Regions from separate parts of the Desulfofundulus sp. TPOSR genome, predicted to be linked through region 2. Evidence: riboswitches for the same ligand, from Rfam matches in the RefSeq annotation. Region 2 holds a riboswitch; each other region holds the start of a gene.

Region 1 (4,173 bases), on a different contig from region 2:
TCGGTATGATCAGATATCTTTTCGCCTGTTCCAACTTTCGCCACTACAGTGTTAATAAACCGGGCATGGTCGAAAAGCCTGGCTGCCAGGGTATGAACCGGCGTATCCTCAGTTATCTCGACCAGGAGTTCTTCCAGAACCGGCAGGGTGGTTTCACGGATGTGGCTGGTATTGGCCGTACAGGAGTCACCGAAGGCTGTTATTTGGGCAAGCCGCTGGGACGACTGGGCAAGATCTGTTGTCGTAGTGGCAACCTGATTCATGACCTGGGTTATTTCGTCGAGGGCGCTGGCTGCAAGTTCCACCTGCTTCATGCTTTCGTCTATGCTTTGTACTACAGAGGTAACCTGCCTGGAATAAACCTCAAAGGAATCCGTTACCTCTTTGCTGCTACGGTTGGCTGACTCTGATAATTGACCCACTTCTGCAGTTAATTCTTTCACAGTCCCTACCGCATCCTTCGTTTTTCCCGCCAGCTTCCTTACTTCTTCGGCTACTACGGCAAAACCACGCCCGTGTTCGCCAGCCCGGGCAGCTTCTATAGCAGCGTTCAGTGCCAGGAGGTTGGTCTGTTCTGCAATCTCCGCAACTTCTTCGCCAATCTGGTTGACCTGATTAAAACGCTGACTTACTTCATTCAGTTGGTCTCTCATATACTGTATCCCGGTAGCCACAACTTTTAAAAGCCTGTCCATCTCCGCCAGTGCCGAGCGATTGGCCTCTGCCAGCTGTTTCATTTGGTGATGAGCGGCAGCCGATTCTTCCACGGAAGCATTAACTTCCTCGATAGTGGCAGAGAGTTCTTGAGAACCCGATGCCTGAACCTCCGCCTCGCGGGCCGCTTCATTTGCCCTCAAGCGGCTCCACAGGGCCAGGAGATCTGTGTGTGCCATAATGAAACGACCTACGCTAAGCCCAAAAAGCAAATCAGCCGAATTGAAGGTATTGGATGTACCCGGCTCACTTTTCTTTCTGAATAACAGCAACTAAGCCCCACCCTTTCCTTTTCGTGAACGTTTAAATTTTGGAATAAAAATTAGTCGTAAATTCTTGTTCGTAGAGGCTCAAATCAGTTTCTCCCCGTCCTATCAAGCGACTAAAAACTTCCACCAAAAGTGGATCAAACTGCCCTCCGGCACAGCAGTGCATTTCCTTCAGGGCCTCTTCCCGGGATAATGGAAAAGGTCGGTAGATCCTCTCTGTGGTCATGGCGTCGAAGCTGTCGGCCACGGCTAAAATGCGCGCCCCCAGAGGTATATCTTGAGCTGTAAGTCCAACGGGATAGCCCGTTCCATCGTATCTCTCGTGGTGGTGCAGGACCATGAGACTAATTTCCTTCATACCGGGAATGGTAGAGAGAATTTCATAACTGAAAACCGGGTGTCTTTTTATCTCCTCCCATTCCTCGGCAGTCAACTTGCCCCGTTTAAACAGTATAAAGTCGGGGATGCCTATTTTGCCTATGTCGTGCAGAAGGCCAGCTAAGTAGACGCGCTTCTGGTATTTTTCGTCCAGTCCCAACTCCCTGGCCAGCAAGAGCGCATAAAAGGCCACGCGCTGAGAATGCAGGCAGGCCGACTTAAATCGAGATTCCTGCACCCGAACCAGTACCCGAGCAGCGTAAATAAGTGTGGACCTCATGGAAACACCTCTATCATGGAAACGGTAGTAAAAACTCATAAGGACAGTTTCTTATTAGGAATGATGGTGGCGGGTACAAGGGTGGGGAGCGTAAAAAGGGGAACCCAAAAGGAGGGAACCAGAGAAGGGGAACCCCAAAAGAGTTGTTTATAGGGCTAATAAATAAGGCCAGATGTAGACAGGTTACCCCCCCCCCGAACTGGCGTTCCATAAGGGATTCTTTCATACTTGCTCAAACCTCCGCCTTTTACGTTATTCCAAATTTAAGAAAGCCGCAGAGAGACAAGTATACGCTTTCCTGCGGCTATCTTTCTCCCTTGCAACCCAGCCGTCATAGTTCCCCGTGGCAACCTTTTGGGGAACCTTAGACCTGTGGCTTTGCGCCCCCGGCTTTCGCCGAGTTTGCCCTCCAGGATTCGGATTGAACAAAATAGCTTTTTAACTTTTCGACCCCTCTATTCTATTTCGACGTAATTTTAGCTTTCTTGACGTAAGATCGTAAAGTCAGGTTCTTTCTCGAACAAATGTGAGCTTTGAACCTTTTGCTGCATAATCTCCGGAATTAGGGGGCTAACCCGGCTCCGCGGTCAGGATAAATGAGTTGACGTGGTTGGCGTCCAAAACACCCGCCCCTTTCTAGCCCAATCTCTTTAACACTTCGCGAATGCGCTCCTCCTGGAAAGGCTTAATGATGAAATCTATTGCGCCGCTCTGAATCGCTTCGATTACATAATCTTTCTGGCCCATGGCGCTGACCATGACGATCTTTGCCTTCGGGTCGACGGCCTTTATCCGTTTAACGGCTTCCAGCCCGTCCATCTCCGGCATGGTGATGTCCATTGTCACCAGGTCCGGCTGAATTTCGTGGTACTTCGCCACGGCGTCCGCGCCATTTTCGGCTTCGAAAACTTCGTGGCCATGCTTTTTTAAAATATTTCCGAGGGTTAACCTCATAAATTTCGCATCATCTACCACCAGCACCCGCAATGTTTGCACCTCCGCGCAGAGATTGAAAATTCCTGGACCAGGCTACCTAAATGAGGACGGCGTCTTGACGGTTCAACGCCCTCTGCTACGCTTCTTTCGCCGTGGCCGGCCCAGGAATGGTGCCGCTGCAGCTGTCGCTTTCACCAAGTCCCAAAAGTTTCAAAAACTTCTTTGGAAGAGGTTGCTGGGGCAATATAAGCTTAACTTTGGCCAGTCTACTGATCCTGAGGAGCCAGCTCAAGGCGGCCGGGCTGAGTTCCCGCAGGTCGGTTAAATCTACAACCGCCCTATCGGCATTTCTTAAGCGTTCCTCCGGTATCCGCGGGTCCAGGCGCGCGCCTGCCCTAATATTTAGCGTTTTTTCTTCTCCAGACAACTCTACCGCCTTGACGTCAGGAATAGCCTGGAGAGCCTCTTTTACAGTATCCAGGCTCTCCCTGGCGAAAAACCTCGCTTTTATTTCCGTACCTTCAAAACCATGCTCCTTAATCTCATCAAACGAGGGCTTAACCTCAACAATTTCCACCAGTTCCTCCAGGGCCCTTATCACCACGCAAGCGCGAACTGCCTTCATATCGCAGCCATCCTCAAGTTTGATTAATATCTTTTTCGGGCCTGTATGAGCGCCAGCATCATGCCCACCGTGAGCCAGATGCTCCAGTTTATTCACCAGGTTACTCAGCTCAAGGATGCCCTCGTCCTTCCCGCAGAATTTGTCGGCAAGCCCTTTTAGAGCGTCAAGAGAATTTAGTAACGTGTCGATAATTTCCCCGGAAGAAGAAATCTTCCCTTTCCTCATGCCGTCCAGCAGGTCTTCCATGCGGTGGGCCAGAGAAGCCATTTCCTCAAAACCCACCGTTGCCGCATTGCCCTTGAGGTTGTGGGCAATCCTGAAAATATCGTCTATACAGGTGCGGTCGGTGGGGTTCTTTTCCAGGAACACCAGCTTGCTTTCCAATTCCTGGAGCTGTTCAGCGGTTTCTTCCAGAAAGGCCTCCACGTAGGGAAGGGATTCTTCGCTATACATTGTTCCTAACACCTCCGCTTAATGATCTGTCTGCTGGAACTGCCCCCACATACGATGCGGGTCCAGAACCAGCAAGATACTCCCGTCCCCCAGAATGGCCGCCCCGGCAAAACAGGAACCGGAACCAAAACCTGCTGGAAGAGACTTAAGCACAACATCCTCTTGACCCAGGAAATCATCCACGACCAGCGCAAAGCCGCTCGTCAGGATCACCAGGCACAGCTCTTCGTCACCGGTCTCTTTTTTGTCCTCCCCGAAAAACTCACCCAGGAAAAGCACGGGCATTAACTCACCGCGGATCACGGCAATCCTTTTTCCTTGCATGCTGGCCAGATCATCAGGGCGGACTTTAACCATTTCCCTCACATCTGCGATTGGTAACCCGTACTTCCTGCCGTCCTGCACCACCAGCAGGACACGCGAGGTAGCTAAAGTCAGCGGAAGCTCCATTCTCACCCTGGTGCCGGAACCGGGAGTTGTTTTGATTTTTACGCTCCCTCCCAGGCTGTGCACGACCG
Region 2 (4,173 bases):
AGGGACATTATAACATTCAAAACCTTGCATTGCAAGACCCCTCATGTCACCCTTGACGGGTGACACCATCAGAGGATGAAAATGGGTTTGTGTTGAATTACTCCAGATGCGGCTGGCGAAGAGAATTCGAACTTTACTTGGTGCTTTGAGCCCGAAGGGTAGACCACTGCATTGATCCGGTGATTGTTCGGGGTCATGATGGAGTCTGGATTGAAGTTTGGATACGTTCCCAAAATCCACTCCGCGCCAAATTCCTGGAGGTTTTCCCTCTTGAGGAGCAAGAAAATAAAGGATCGCCCGCATGATGCTCAGCGAACGGGCGGGCTGACCCCCTAAGATTGGACAATTAGTGCTTCTTTACTCACAGTTTTAGCGACTTATGCGAACGGCACTACAGAAAATCACCGGCTTACTTCGCCGGTAGCACGGCTCCTTTATCCGACGGAGTGGTGAAGATATGTACTCTTGGCGTATCCTAACCCGGAGCCGATATTGGAGGATCAGCAGTCAGCCAGTGGGGAGGCGGTATTTGAGGGCCGGATGTCCTTTTCGGGGAAACCCGGCCTTTTGTTCTTCGTGGAATGCCGGCTCCGTCTACCAGTGCAGGTTAAATCACCGGGTGGTACCGTTCACTTACGTGAGGGTGACCGCCGTCCGGCGGGAGCGGCTGGGCGAGATCACGGAGGATGACGCCTGGAAGGAAAGCTACCCGTCAGTGGAGGGGTACCGGGAGGCGTTCGAACGGATATACGGGTTCTGGAACCCGGATGTTGATGTTTGGATGGTGGAGTTTGAGCTGGTGTAAGGCTTACGGTTAGTATTTCAAACGTCCGTGTCTGGTCAAATTTTTTTGACCCTGTTTGCCGGACAATTCGACAAAAATCCACAAAAAGTACCCGTTGCTTTTTTGCTAGCTCAGCGTTGCCGAAATGGACGTCATTAACACCGGCGGGTTGCTGATTGATTTAATCCGGCCCAGCCTGGGCTGGGAAATTCCTCAGATAGCGATACAGGGGAACTTAAACGTACTGTTTTTCATGTTGAGCGCAAGCGTTCTCCTGGCGGCAGGTACCGCCTTGACGGTTTTTATCCTTTCACCTGCCCTGGTGGGCGGGTTCTCTGGCGGTTCTGGGAGTCATCCTGGCGGTGGAGGCGTTTTTGTGCCGCCTCCTTGTCCGCATGGCTCCGGAACTTTACCGGAAAATCGAGGTGTAGAAAGGCGAAAGATGTGGCTGCCGGTGTTTCTCAACTTTAAAAAATCTATAAATGGAGAGGTTTTTCGGGGTTCCTTGTTGAAGTGCTAACTACTAAATTTATGTAAGTTTCCTGCTGAATATTTAGATAAAACTTTAAAGGGAATGCCTTTGGGGGAGATGTTAATATTGGAATTTTGGCTGAGGCCGTGTAAAATTTAAGCAGGTACCAGAAGGGAGGAGGTGAAGACAGAATGACGATAGAGGAACGTTACAAGAAAAGATATGAAACAGGCGATACTCCTTGGGATATTGGCAAACCCGATTTCAACCTTATTCAGACTGTGACTGCGATGGCCATAAAACCCTGTAAAGCACTGGATATTGGATGCGGAACTGGCGATAACTCCATATGGCTTTCCCAAAAAAACTTCGATGTGATAGGTATTGATACTTCGGAAATTGCAATACAGAAGGCTATAGAGAAAGCTTCAAAAGCTAATGTCAAATGTACCTTTATTGTGATTGACTTCCTTATGAACAAAATTGAAGGGGCGCCATTTGGCTTTGTGTTTGATAGAGGTTGTTTTCATTCATTAAATTCGGATGAAGAGCGGAAGAGCTTTGCTGAAAATGTAGCTGCTCATTTAGAAAAAGATGGTTTATGGTTGAGTATTGTTGGCAACGCCGATGAGCAACGTGATGGCCCAGGTCCACCACAGCGGACTGCCAGAGATATTGTTAACTCTGTAGAGCCCTACTTCGAAATCCTTTCACTCGTTTCAAGTCATTTTGGATCTAACCGCCCAAACCCGCCTAGAGCCTGGGTTTGCCTAATGCGAAAAAGGCGTTTTGCATAAACTGTGCTAAGTTGGATATGGGTTGATACATTGGGATTAACTGGGAAATGAAACAACCATCCGGGCTTGCATCATGTGTTGAGTATCACACTTCCCCCTTCGTGGACGGCAAGGTGTACCACCATATTAAGGCCATCCGGGAGCTGGGAGCGAACAGCGTCATGGTTTTCCATGTTGGGGTAATGGGTGCGGACAGTTGTTACGGCCACGTGGTCCGGGTGGTCTACGCGAGACGGAAATCCGGTGGGTTCCATTCGCCCCGGGTGGTTTCCCGCTAGTCCGTGTCTTGTGCCCAGCCCGCGCAATATTTTTCACATGCCGTATTCTAAATTTAAAAGGAGTCCCCACCAAAGGCAAACCCGGCGAAAGCCGGGGGCGCAAAGCCAGGGGGCCTAAAGTTGGAAGAACAGGTGTGGCAGAAAAAGGGTGTACCGAGTGCTCAATTTTGTAACGAATTTGTAACATTTTAGTCACAAATTCTTAAATCCTGCCAGGTATAATTTCTGGTAAAGCTAACCTGAAAGGGGGACCAATCATGAAAATTAAAAAATGGATAACAATGGTAAGTGCAGCAGGGTTGTTCAGTGGAATGCTTTTGGCGGGGTTACCTGCCGGGAAAGCAATGGCTGCGGGCGGTCCGCCAGCATGGGCAGGTAAGTATAATGTGCAAGCAGCCGGACCAAATACCACCGGTGCAGGCATAATGGCTGGTGCGGCTCTGGGGCGGGCAGCGGGCTCGATGAATACGTCGGTGGCGCAGTTCCTGGGAATGGATGTATCTGCGTTAATTACTGCACGTCACTCCGGCAAGTCGTTGGTTGAGATTGCAGCCGAAAAAGGTATAAGTGAGGAACAGCTGATCAACTTTATAGTCAGCCAGCGAAGCTCTCAAATCGACCAACTGCTTAAGGATGGCAGGATTACACAAGCGCAGGCCGACCAGTGCAAGCAGATCATGGCTGAGCGAATAAGGGCAAATGTCAACCGTACGACGGTAGGGCCAAACCGTTTCGGCGGGGCCGGGCGCAATGCCGGTACTTAAATGAAGACGCGGGCGCGGACGGATAAGCCAGTTTTAAAAACACCTTCTTTCCTTTTCAACCCGGCTTTATGTCGGGCTTCTTTTTTGGGGGTAGCATCGTGTTTTTCTGCCCGAACTTCCGAAGAAGCCTGGGTACAAGCCGCTGAAGCCACCAGAGCCTCGAAATTTGTACCCGGGCAGAAGCTGGAGTCTCCGAAGGAACGGTAATCGTACCGGGGCCGCAGCCTGCTCCGGGGCCGGTACTCAAGCCGGTGCCAAAAGATCCGGTGGTTAAGCCGGTGGGCAGGTATTTTTCCGTGGGCCGGGTGCCCCTTTTCCGGGGCATCCGGCTTTTTCTTTTTGTAACAACTGGCCATTCAAATGCTGGCCTGGCAGGAAACGCTGTACTACCACGCCATCGCCACGGCGGTGTACGCCGAAGCGGTGGGCCGGACGCTGGGTATAAAAGGGAAGAACTGTTTTTTTCATTGTTCCTGGTAAGGGATAATGTTTCAATAGTCCGGGCTTTCTATAGTACGGCAAATTTTCTTTAGCCGGTTCCCGGAGTTTGATGCGAATCATTGCAGAAAATGAGCTTGACAAGAGAAAGAGTTAATATTATAATTTGTAATAAATATAAATTTGAAATCATTACAAGGAGGTTTTGACAGTGGCAAAATTACAGGACAAAGTGGAACGATACTCCCCTCTTATAGGTGAGCCTTTTCCGGAGCTAACAGTTCAGAGCACCCATGGAAAGCGGACGCTGCCGCATGACTACGCAGGGCGCTGGTTTATCCTCTTCAGCCATCCAGCCGATTTCACTCCAGTGTGCACCACAGAGTTTGTGGCCTTCGCCAGGAAACATCAGGAGTTTAAGGAACTCAACTGCGAATTGATTGGCCTTTCCGTAGACCAGGTGTTTTCCCATATCAAGTGGGCAGAGTGGATCAAGGATAATCTGGGCGTGGAAATTCCATTTCCCATAATTGCCGATACCGGGCAGATCGCGGCTGAACTCGGCATGATCCACCCGGCCAAGGGGACTAATACAGTGCGGTCGGTCTTCGTGGTAGACGACAAGGGGATCATCCGGGTC
Region 3 (4,173 bases), on a different contig from region 2:
CAGGAAATAAACTCAAAAAAATCCCCCCCGACCTGTTCGGCAGGCAGGCTACACCCACTAACTTCCAACCCGTAAGCCCTTAGTATTTTTCCATTCCCTGTAATCACTTCTCCCATCCTGCTCCTACCTCTCTTCTCCGCCCGGAGCGGTGTTTTGCGCCAGGAGCCTGTCCAACCCTACCAGCCGCATCACCTCCGCCACATCAGGTTGCGGCCTCAAAATCAGCATCTGGCCCCCTTTTTGCCGCCAGTCGTTGCTAATGTCCAGCAAACTTTTCAAACCGGTGGAATCAACGAAAGAAACGCCCGACAGGTCAACTTCCAGCGTGTGTTCTCCCACTTTCCCAACAACTTCTTGCAACTGCGCTACTGTTTCCACGTCCAATTCACCGTTCAGCACCAGCCGGCACACCCCCCTGTCAACGTAAACATCTACTTTCAGCAACAAAATCACCCCCTCTTTCATTGGTCTTGTCCGGTTTTAATGCCGAAGTCCAGGGCCAGGGCGGTACCTGACGGTCCTGTATTAAGGTAGAGGTGGTCCGCATAGTAGAGCATCAGGGTAAATCCACACCCCAGGGAATTCTTGGTTGAATAATGTTGCATCAGCGTTGCCCGGGCCAATTCGCTGGTTTTGATTCCCGGACCCCGGTCCTGAACGATAATCCTGACGGTGTCCCCTGACTGCCTGGCTTGCCAGCAACCGCCCCCTGCATGTTTGAGAGCATTGGCCAGCGCCTCTGTCAAGCACAAGGCAATCGCGTGCTGCCTGCGGCTGTCGAGAACAGGCAAGGCTTCCCGCATTGCCCGGCGGGCTTCCGGAATGTCATGGGTCTGCCGGACCTCACCCCTGGCCAGTTCCGTCCCTTCTGAGATCACTTTTTCCATTTCTCCACTATTCACCAGGTATAACCGGCCCCCCGTTACCGCCGCTATGGCCTCCCGGTAAGCCTGCATCTCCTGCTGGTGCATCTTTCTCTCCTTTTCAATCACCTCGGTGATGTCAAAGGCCAGCAGTCCACCGCTCCTGTGGTCGAAAGGCACGCCGTGAAGGTCAAACACCTTTTGCCCGTCAGCGCTAATGATCACCTCGCGGCGGTGTTCGGCCTTGCGGATAGCCTGGCGCATCAGTTTTTCCGCTTCTTCCATAGGCAGGTCCAGGTCAGCCTGGCCCGAAAGGTAGCAGAAGCGCCCTCCTTCATATTTCATCACCTTCCCCACCCTGAGAGCGTTAATTAGTTCGGATTTCTCCACCTCAGCCAGCAGTTTCTCCCTGACCAGGTCCTGAAGGTGCTCCGGCAAGTGCCGGGAAATCTCCTGTATTAGCTCGCCGGCGCTTCCGGCCAGCAACTGATACTCCTCCCTGCTAAGACGACGGGCAGTCCCCTGCTTCCGGTGGACACACAGGATATCAAAAACGTGGACGTTATTTTTCCCTTTGAACGGTACCCCGGCCACCTCGACCCACAAGTTTTCCTGCAGCCTGATTACATACCGGCCCGGAACAGGAGCTTCCGTTTCCAGCCCAAACTCCGTGGTATTTAACACCAGGATGCGGGCCGGATAATGCCTGCCATGCTCATCTTCCAGTAACACCCGGACAGGCGGCGAAGGCACCCGGCGAAGGGGGCTTAGCTGGACAAAATACTGGCACTCCACACAAGGACGGTCCGGTTCTTTCTTTGCGCACTCAAGACACCGTTGCATTTTTTCACCACCCTTCTGCCTTTCAGCCCCTCCCGGCCCCATGCCCTTTCAATTGCCACAATACTGCCAGCAAACGTCCCAGCCATTGGCTCTGTTAGAGTCGACCTCTATACCCCAAATGGGTAAACATACTTTTATAAGCAGGAACGGCAGCCTGACCAGGCTGCCGCAACAAAAACATCATTAAAAAGAAAACAGAAAACAATCAATACCTTTATCGCGGCAGCCTGGCAGTCATACCCTTTAGGGCTGCAGACCCATGGCTTTGCGCCCCACCCTTTCGAGTGGTTTGCCTTTAACACAATAAAGACAATAAAGTTTTTAATTTAACAGTGAAAAGGCTGATTCAACACCGCCAGAACACAGAAAATTTTCGACCAGCGAAAAATTCAGCCCCTGAAGATCCTGTTAGGTATGGGAAATATGATGAGAGAAAATACAAAACAGGCCCGTGTGGATAAGAACGGACATGACGTGCTCCGCCAGCAACCAGAAGGAGCAGAGAGGAATTATCTCGGTAGGCGATTTGGAGGGTAAGTAAGCAGGAAGTGGAAGCTTTTCTATACAAGCCCCGCCAAGAAAATGAGAGGTTTTGGTATTTATTGCATTTAATACCGAAGAGAACATGTGTTCTATCACAATGGTCCAACATTTTTATCTTCCCGATCATTCCTTTCGACTCCCTTTTTAACAAAAATTAGACATGAAATTCCGTTTAAATGCCATCATTCACCAGTTTTCGATGTAAACAAAATTCATAACCACCGGTACCAAAGCATGTCTGCGGACAAGATACCTGCACCCAAAAGTTAATATACGATATCCATTTTTATTTTCCCTTCTGAATGAAGCAAGACAATGTAATATAATAAACAATAAACGCCGCAAACCCTTGCGGCGTCTAGCTTTTTTGGAGCTGGTGGTCGGATTCGAACCGACGACCTGCGCATTACGAGTGCGCTGCTCTACCCCTGAGCCACACCAGCACTTTTCTGTTGTCTCATTCGACTAACCCGGCGCCTTACTTATATTAACGCAAACAGAGTCATTTGTCAATTGGTATCGCCCGGTGGGACCGGGTCGTACGCCTTCGAGCTGCAACAGCTGCAGTTTTAAGGGCAAACCGCCGCCAAAACCGCCGGGTGATCCATCCTGGCGGATTACCCGGTGGCAGGGGATGACCAGTGGAACCCGGTTGGCCCCCAAAGCCCCGCCCACGGCCCGGGCGGCCCGGGGATTCCCGACGGCTGCCGCCACCTGCTGGTACGACCATAATTCACCGTACCCGATGTGCCGTACGAAACCCAGCACCCGGGCCACAAAGGGGGGGCACCAGGAAAGATCCACGGGAATATCCGTAAAGGAAACCGGCCGGCCCTGGAAATATTGATCCAACTTTTCTTCCAGGAGCGGAGGCCACCTTTTTAGCGCAGGCTCGCTGGTTTCATTAATTCTTACAGGCATTGGTTCATCCTGCAGGGCAGTCAGGGCTTCCTCCCGGCTTGGACGGGGAAATGTCAGGACCAGCAGCCCCTGCTTACCCCAGGCAGTACCAACCCAGCCCGCTTTGGTGGATAATAAATGAAGCCCATTCACAGAACGCCCCCCACAGCCGCAAAATAGAATAATCTATTTTTCTGCTGCCGCCCGGATAAAAATGGCCAGACCCGTGATAATAATCGCCCCGCCCACAAGCTGTAAGGGTGAAGGTACCTGGTGAAAAATGATATAAGCCAGAATGGTTGCCCCCACCGGCTCGCCAAGTATACTCACTGAGACCACGGCAGCCTTGACATAACGCAGGGCCCAGTTAAAAATGGTATGCCCGAAAATGGTGGGAACCAGGGCCAGGAGGAAAAACCACAGCCATGTGGAGGGCGGGTAAGGAAAAAAGGACAAACCGGTGAGCAGCGCACCCAGGAACAAAGTCACGGTACTGGCCCCGTAAACAACAAAAATGTACGGGAATAATGACAGGCGGTGCCGTAAACCGCGCCCGATCAATACATAGCCGGCAATAAAAATGGCCCCGGCAAAAGCCAGGATATCTCCCCAGAAAGCCTGCCCGCCGATCTGAAAATCACCCACACCCACAATAGTGCTGCCGGTTAAAGCCAGGGCTGCCCCCACAAGCCCCGTGCGGGCGATTTTTTCTTTAAAGATAAGGTAGCCACCTAAAACCACAAATAAGGGTTGCATGGTGACCAGCACGGTGGAGCTGGCAATGGATGTGTACTCAAGGGAAGTAATCCAGGCAGTGAAATGCAATGCCAGCAGCACGCCGGAAAGGCAGGCCAGCATTATGTCACGCCGGCCCATGGAGCGCAGTTCTTCCCGTCCCCTGGTCAGGGCAATGGGAGCAATCATGAGCACGGTAAACCCCAACCGGTAGAAGGCAATGACCAGAGGTGGAGCCATGGCGAGTTTGGTAAAGATGGAAGAAAAGGCGGCTCCCACCACCCCCACC
Region 4 (4,173 bases), on a different contig from region 2:
TGCTCGGCCACCGTTCAAGGTAGGGGCCATTCCAGCCAAAATTAGAAGGTGGATTTTCCCATTCACTGGCATTCACTAAGCCCGGATCCTCACCCGCACTGTCCGAAGAAGGTGCCCAAAGTCCCGTATCCGTATACGCATTCAGCGCCGCCGCTTTAATTGCCTTGTAATCCGCCTCTGCCGCCGCCACCTTACCCTTTTCAATGGCCTTGAAGGCGTTGGGGGCGATGATGGCGGCCAGGATGCCGATGATGGCGATGACCACCAGAAGCTCCACCAGGGTGAAGCCGCGGTTGTTCCTGAGTTTTTTGCGCATAGTTTTTTCCTCCCCCAAAAGTAGTGTCTTAATAAAACAAGAAACAAGGGTTGTCAATTAAATAATTGACCTGGAAAAGGTGCCTAAACGGCCGGTTAGAGTATGTAAGAACACCTTTGAAACCACCGCCCTACTTCCCCAGCCCCTGCATCATGCTGGTGAACATGGGCAGGAGCACCGAAAGGACGATGAACCCCACTATGCCGCCCAGGAAGACAATCAGCACCGGCTCCAGCACGCTGGAGAGGCGGCCCACGGTGATGTTCACTTCCTGGTCGTAAAAGGCGCCGATGCGGACCAGCAGCGCGTCCAGGCTGCCGGTTTCTTCCCCCACGGCAATCATGCGGATGACCAGCGGGGGGAAGATGCCGCTTTCTTCCAGGGGGCCGGCCAGGCCCTGCCCCTCCCGCACGCTCTCCTGCGCCCTGGCCACGCCGGCCGCCACCACCTGGTTGCCGGCGGTTTTCTTCACCACTTCCAGGGCCTGGATGATGGGCACCCCGCCTTTGAGCATGGCGGCCAGGGTTCGGGCAAAGCGGGCAATGATGATTTTTTTCAGCACCGGCCCGAATACGGGCATTTTCAGGACCAGGCGGTCCCACATCTCCCGGCCCCGGGGTGAGGCCCGCAGGCGCTGGAAGCCGAAAGCCGCCGCCAGTGGAAACAGCGGGAGGATGTACCAGTAGCGCCCCACCAGGCGGCTGGCTCCCATCACCACCCGGGTGGGCAGGGGCAGGGGCACACCCAGGTTCTGGATGGTGTTGATGATGGGGGGCAGGACGAAGGTGAGCACGAAGGTAAGGATGACCACGGCAAAGCCCAGGACCATGGTGGGGTAGGTGAGGGCCGACTTCACCTTTTCCCTCACCTCGTGTTCCCTCTCAAAATGGCCGGCCAGGCTCTCCAGCACCTCGTCCAGCACGCCGCCCACTTCCCCGGCCTCCACCATGCTGATGAAGATCTCGGGGAAGACCGAGGGGTAGGCGCCGAAGGATTCGGCCAGGGAGTGTCCCTGCTCCAGGCGGGCGGTCACCCCGCGCACCACCTCTTTGAGCACCCGGCCCTCCACCTGCAGCTCCAGGATGCGCATGGCCCCCACCAGGGGTACGCCGGCGCTGACCAGGGTGGAAAGCTGGCGGCAGAAGAGGGCCAGCTCCCTCAGCCTGACCCCACGCCGGAATGAAGGCAGCCGCATAGTCAGGTTGACGCCCCCCCGCACGGCCCGGATCTGCACGGGGATGAGCCGCTGGCCCTGCAGTATCCTGGCCGCCTCCCTTGGTCCGCTGGCTTCCAGCCGGCCGGAAACCACCTTGCCGGTTAAGTCCCGGGCCCGATAGGCATAGACGGGCAAAGCTCCCCTCACCACCTCCCGGAAATAAAAATCCAGGCGACGCGCCTGGAAGTACGTGCCGGAAAGTTCGGCAGCCCGGCTGCCATGGCGGCCTTGCATGCCGCTTTAGGCCCGCGGCTTTGCGCCCCTGCCTTTCGGCAGGTTTGCCTTTTTTCGCTTTGCCGCACTCTTCCTGAAAACTATCTTAAACGGGAGCCGCCCTGCCAGTCAATAACCAGCTGGTTGTTTTAAATCATTTTTAACAAATTTTCGGCATCAGCCGCCCGGGCCAGGGCCTCTTCCCTGCCGATCACCCCTGTACGGACGAGGTTTCTTAAAGCCATATCCAGGGTCTGCATGCCGTACCTGGCCCCGGTCTGCAGGTGGGAGATAATCTGGTGGGTCTTCCCCTCCCGGATGAGGTTGCGGATGGCCGGCGTAGCCACCAGGATTTCCAGCGCCGCCACCCTGCCGGGACGGTCCCTGCGGGGCAGCAACTGCTGGGCAATCACTCCTTCCAGGGCGCCGGCCAGCTGCAGCCGGACCTGCTGCTGCTGGTGGGGCGGGAAAACGTCGATGATGCGGTCAATGGTCTGGGCTGCGCTGGTGGTGTGCAGGGTGGCCAGCACCAGGTGACCGGTTTCGGCGGCGGTGATGGCCGTGGCGATGGTCTCCAGGTCCCGCATCTCCCCCACCAGGATGACGTCGGGGTCTTCCCGCAGGGCCGCGCGCAGGGCGGCGGCAAAAGAAAGGGAGTCCCGGCCGATTTCCCGCTGGTTGACCAGGCTCTTCTTGTGCCGGTGGACGTACTCGATGGGGTCTTCCAGGGTGATGATGTGCAGGCGGCTCTCGCTGTTGATGAAGTCGATCATGGCCGCCAGGGTGGTGGACTTGCCGCTGCCCGTGGGCCCGGTAACCAGCACCAGGCCCCGGGGCCGCCTGGCCAGGTGGGCCACCACCTCGGGCAGGCCCAGTTCATCGAAGGTGGGGATGCGCTCCGGGATGAGGCGGATGGCCAGGGCCACCGTGCCGCGCTGCTTGAAGGCGTTCACGCGGAAGCGGCCCACTCCCGGGATGGCGTAAGACAGGTCGCTCTCGCCCACCTGCATGAACTGCTGGAACCGGTCCCCGGGGATCAGCTGGCGGGCCAGGGCCTCGGTATCCCCGGCGGTGAGGACGGGCAGATCATCCACCCCCGGCACGGCCCGGGCGCCCAGCTCGTCGGCCGCAAAAAGCTTCCCGTGAACCCGGAAGACGGGCGGACGGCCGACAGTAAGGTGGACGTCGGAAGCTTTCAGCTCGAAGGCCAGCTTTAAAAGTTCATCGGCATGCATTCCGCCGCAGCACCTTCCTTTTCCGTCACCACTCATTATAGGCCACGCGCATCACTTCCGCTATGGAGGTGATCCCCTGCCGGGCCTTGTCTATTCCATCTTCTTTCAGGGTGACCATTCCCTCGGCCACCGCCTTTTCTTTGATCACATCGGCAGAAGCTTTTTTATTTACCAGCTCCCTGATGGCCCGGGTCACAGGCAGCACCTCCTGGATGCTCGTCCGCCCCTGGTAACCGGTGTGGTTGCAGTGGTGGCAGCCGGCGGCCCGGTAAAGGGTCACCGGCTCACCGGGCGGCAGGCCCATGAAAATCCTCTCCGGCGCATCTTCCGGGAGCTGGTAGGGCTCCCGGCAGCGGGGACAGAGCAGGCGCACCAGGCGCTGGGAAACCACGCCCACCACCGAGGAGGCCACCAGGAAGGGCTCCACCCCCATATCGATGAGGCGGGTCAGGGCACCCGCGGCGTCGTTGGTGTGCAGACTGCTGAGCACCAGGTGGCCGGTGGTAGCCGCCCTCACCGCGATCTGGGCCGTCTCCCCGTCCCTTATTTCCCCCACCATGATGATGTCCGGGTCCTGGCGGAGGATGGAGCGCAGGCCGGCGGCAAAGGTAAGCCCGGCTTTCACGTTGATCTGGGTCTGGTTGATCCCCCGCAGGAGGTACTCCACCGGGTCCTCTATGGTCACAATATTGCGCTCCGGGGAATTCAACTGGGCCAGTACCGCGTACAGGGTGGTGGTCTTGCCGCTGCCGGTGGGCCCGGTGACCAGGATCATGCCGGAAGTGCGATGGATTACCTCTGTAAAACGCTCCAGGTTGTAGCGGTGGAATCCCAGCCGGTCAATGGGCAGGATCCGCCCGCTCTTAAGCAGCAAACGCAGGACCACCTTTTCCCCGTGGACCGTAGGCAGGGTGGATACCCTCACATCTATTTCCTGTTCTCCGTACTTAACCTGAAACCGGCCGTCCTGGGGGAGGCGCTTTTCGGCAATGTCCAGGCCGGCCAGGATTTTGATCCTGGTAGTAAGGTTGGAGCGGATATGCCGGGGCAGAGTAAGGGCTTCCCTCAATAACCCATCCACCCGGTAACGCACCAGCACCCGGTCCTCCTGTGGTTCAATATGAATGTCGCTGGCCTTTTCCGCCACCGCCTGGGCAATGATGGTGTTGACCAGGCGCACCACCGGTGCTTCC

What was found. A riboswitch is a leader RNA that binds a small molecule or an ion and turns the genes downstream of it on or off. The one in region 2 is predicted to bind cyclic di-GMP.
Region 1: linked by a shared signal. The riboswitch ahead of G7K71_RS02465 (HD-GYP domain-containing protein) and the one ahead of G7K71_RS08890 (hypothetical protein) in region 2 are both predicted to bind cyclic di-GMP.
Region 3: linked by a shared signal. The riboswitch ahead of G7K71_RS03865 (ATP-binding protein) and the one ahead of G7K71_RS08890 (hypothetical protein) in region 2 are both predicted to bind cyclic di-GMP.
Region 4: linked by a shared signal. The riboswitch ahead of G7K71_RS12585 (type II secretion system F family protein) and the one ahead of G7K71_RS08890 (hypothetical protein) in region 2 are both predicted to bind cyclic di-GMP.

Annotation. Positions count from the first base shown of each region.
Region 1 is NZ_JAAOEF010000001.1:476,320-480,492, forward strand. Features, by position in the region: gene G7K71_RS02460 (methyl-accepting chemotaxis protein) at 1-986, opposite strand, end outside; gene G7K71_RS02465 (HD-GYP domain-containing protein) at 1,018-1,641, opposite strand; cyclic di-GMP riboswitch class I at 1,957-2,058, opposite strand; gene G7K71_RS02470 (response regulator) at 2,278-2,628, opposite strand; gene G7K71_RS02475 (Hpt domain-containing protein) at 2,714-3,655, opposite strand; gene G7K71_RS02480 (chemotaxis protein CheA) at 3,674-4,173, opposite strand, start outside.
Region 2 is NZ_JAAOEF010000002.1:61,563-65,735, forward strand. Features, by position in the region: gene G7K71_RS08875 (ASCH domain-containing protein) at 530-805, shown strand; gene G7K71_RS08880 (class I SAM-dependent methyltransferase) at 1,448-2,053, shown strand; gene G7K71_RS08885 (hypothetical protein) at 2,101-2,331, shown strand; cyclic di-GMP riboswitch class I at 2,396-2,459, shown strand; gene G7K71_RS08890 (hypothetical protein) at 2,589-3,095, shown strand; gene G7K71_RS08900 (peroxiredoxin) at 3,745-4,173, shown strand, end outside.
Region 3 is NZ_JAAOEF010000001.1:766,714-770,886, forward strand. Features, by position in the region: gene G7K71_RS03855 (PP2C family protein-serine/threonine phosphatase) at 1-116, opposite strand, end outside; gene G7K71_RS03860 (STAS domain-containing protein) at 124-444, opposite strand; gene G7K71_RS03865 (ATP-binding protein) at 462-1,706, opposite strand; cyclic di-GMP riboswitch class I at 1,925-2,010, opposite strand; tRNA gene G7K71_RS03870 (tRNA-Thr) at 2,618-2,692, opposite strand; gene G7K71_RS03875 (methylated-DNA--[protein]-cysteine S-methyltransferase) at 2,715-3,302, opposite strand; gene G7K71_RS03880 (DMT family transporter) at 3,336-4,173, opposite strand, start outside.
Region 4 is NZ_JAAOEF010000003.1:359,481-363,653, reverse strand. Features, by position in the region: gene G7K71_RS12590 (prepilin-type N-terminal cleavage/methylation domain-containing protein) at 1-316, opposite strand, end outside; gene G7K71_RS12585 (type II secretion system F family protein) at 447-1,766, opposite strand; cyclic di-GMP riboswitch class I at 1,734-1,825, opposite strand; gene G7K71_RS12580 (type IV pilus twitching motility protein PilT) at 1,895-2,980, opposite strand; gene G7K71_RS12575 (GspE/PulE family protein) at 3,006-4,173, opposite strand, start outside.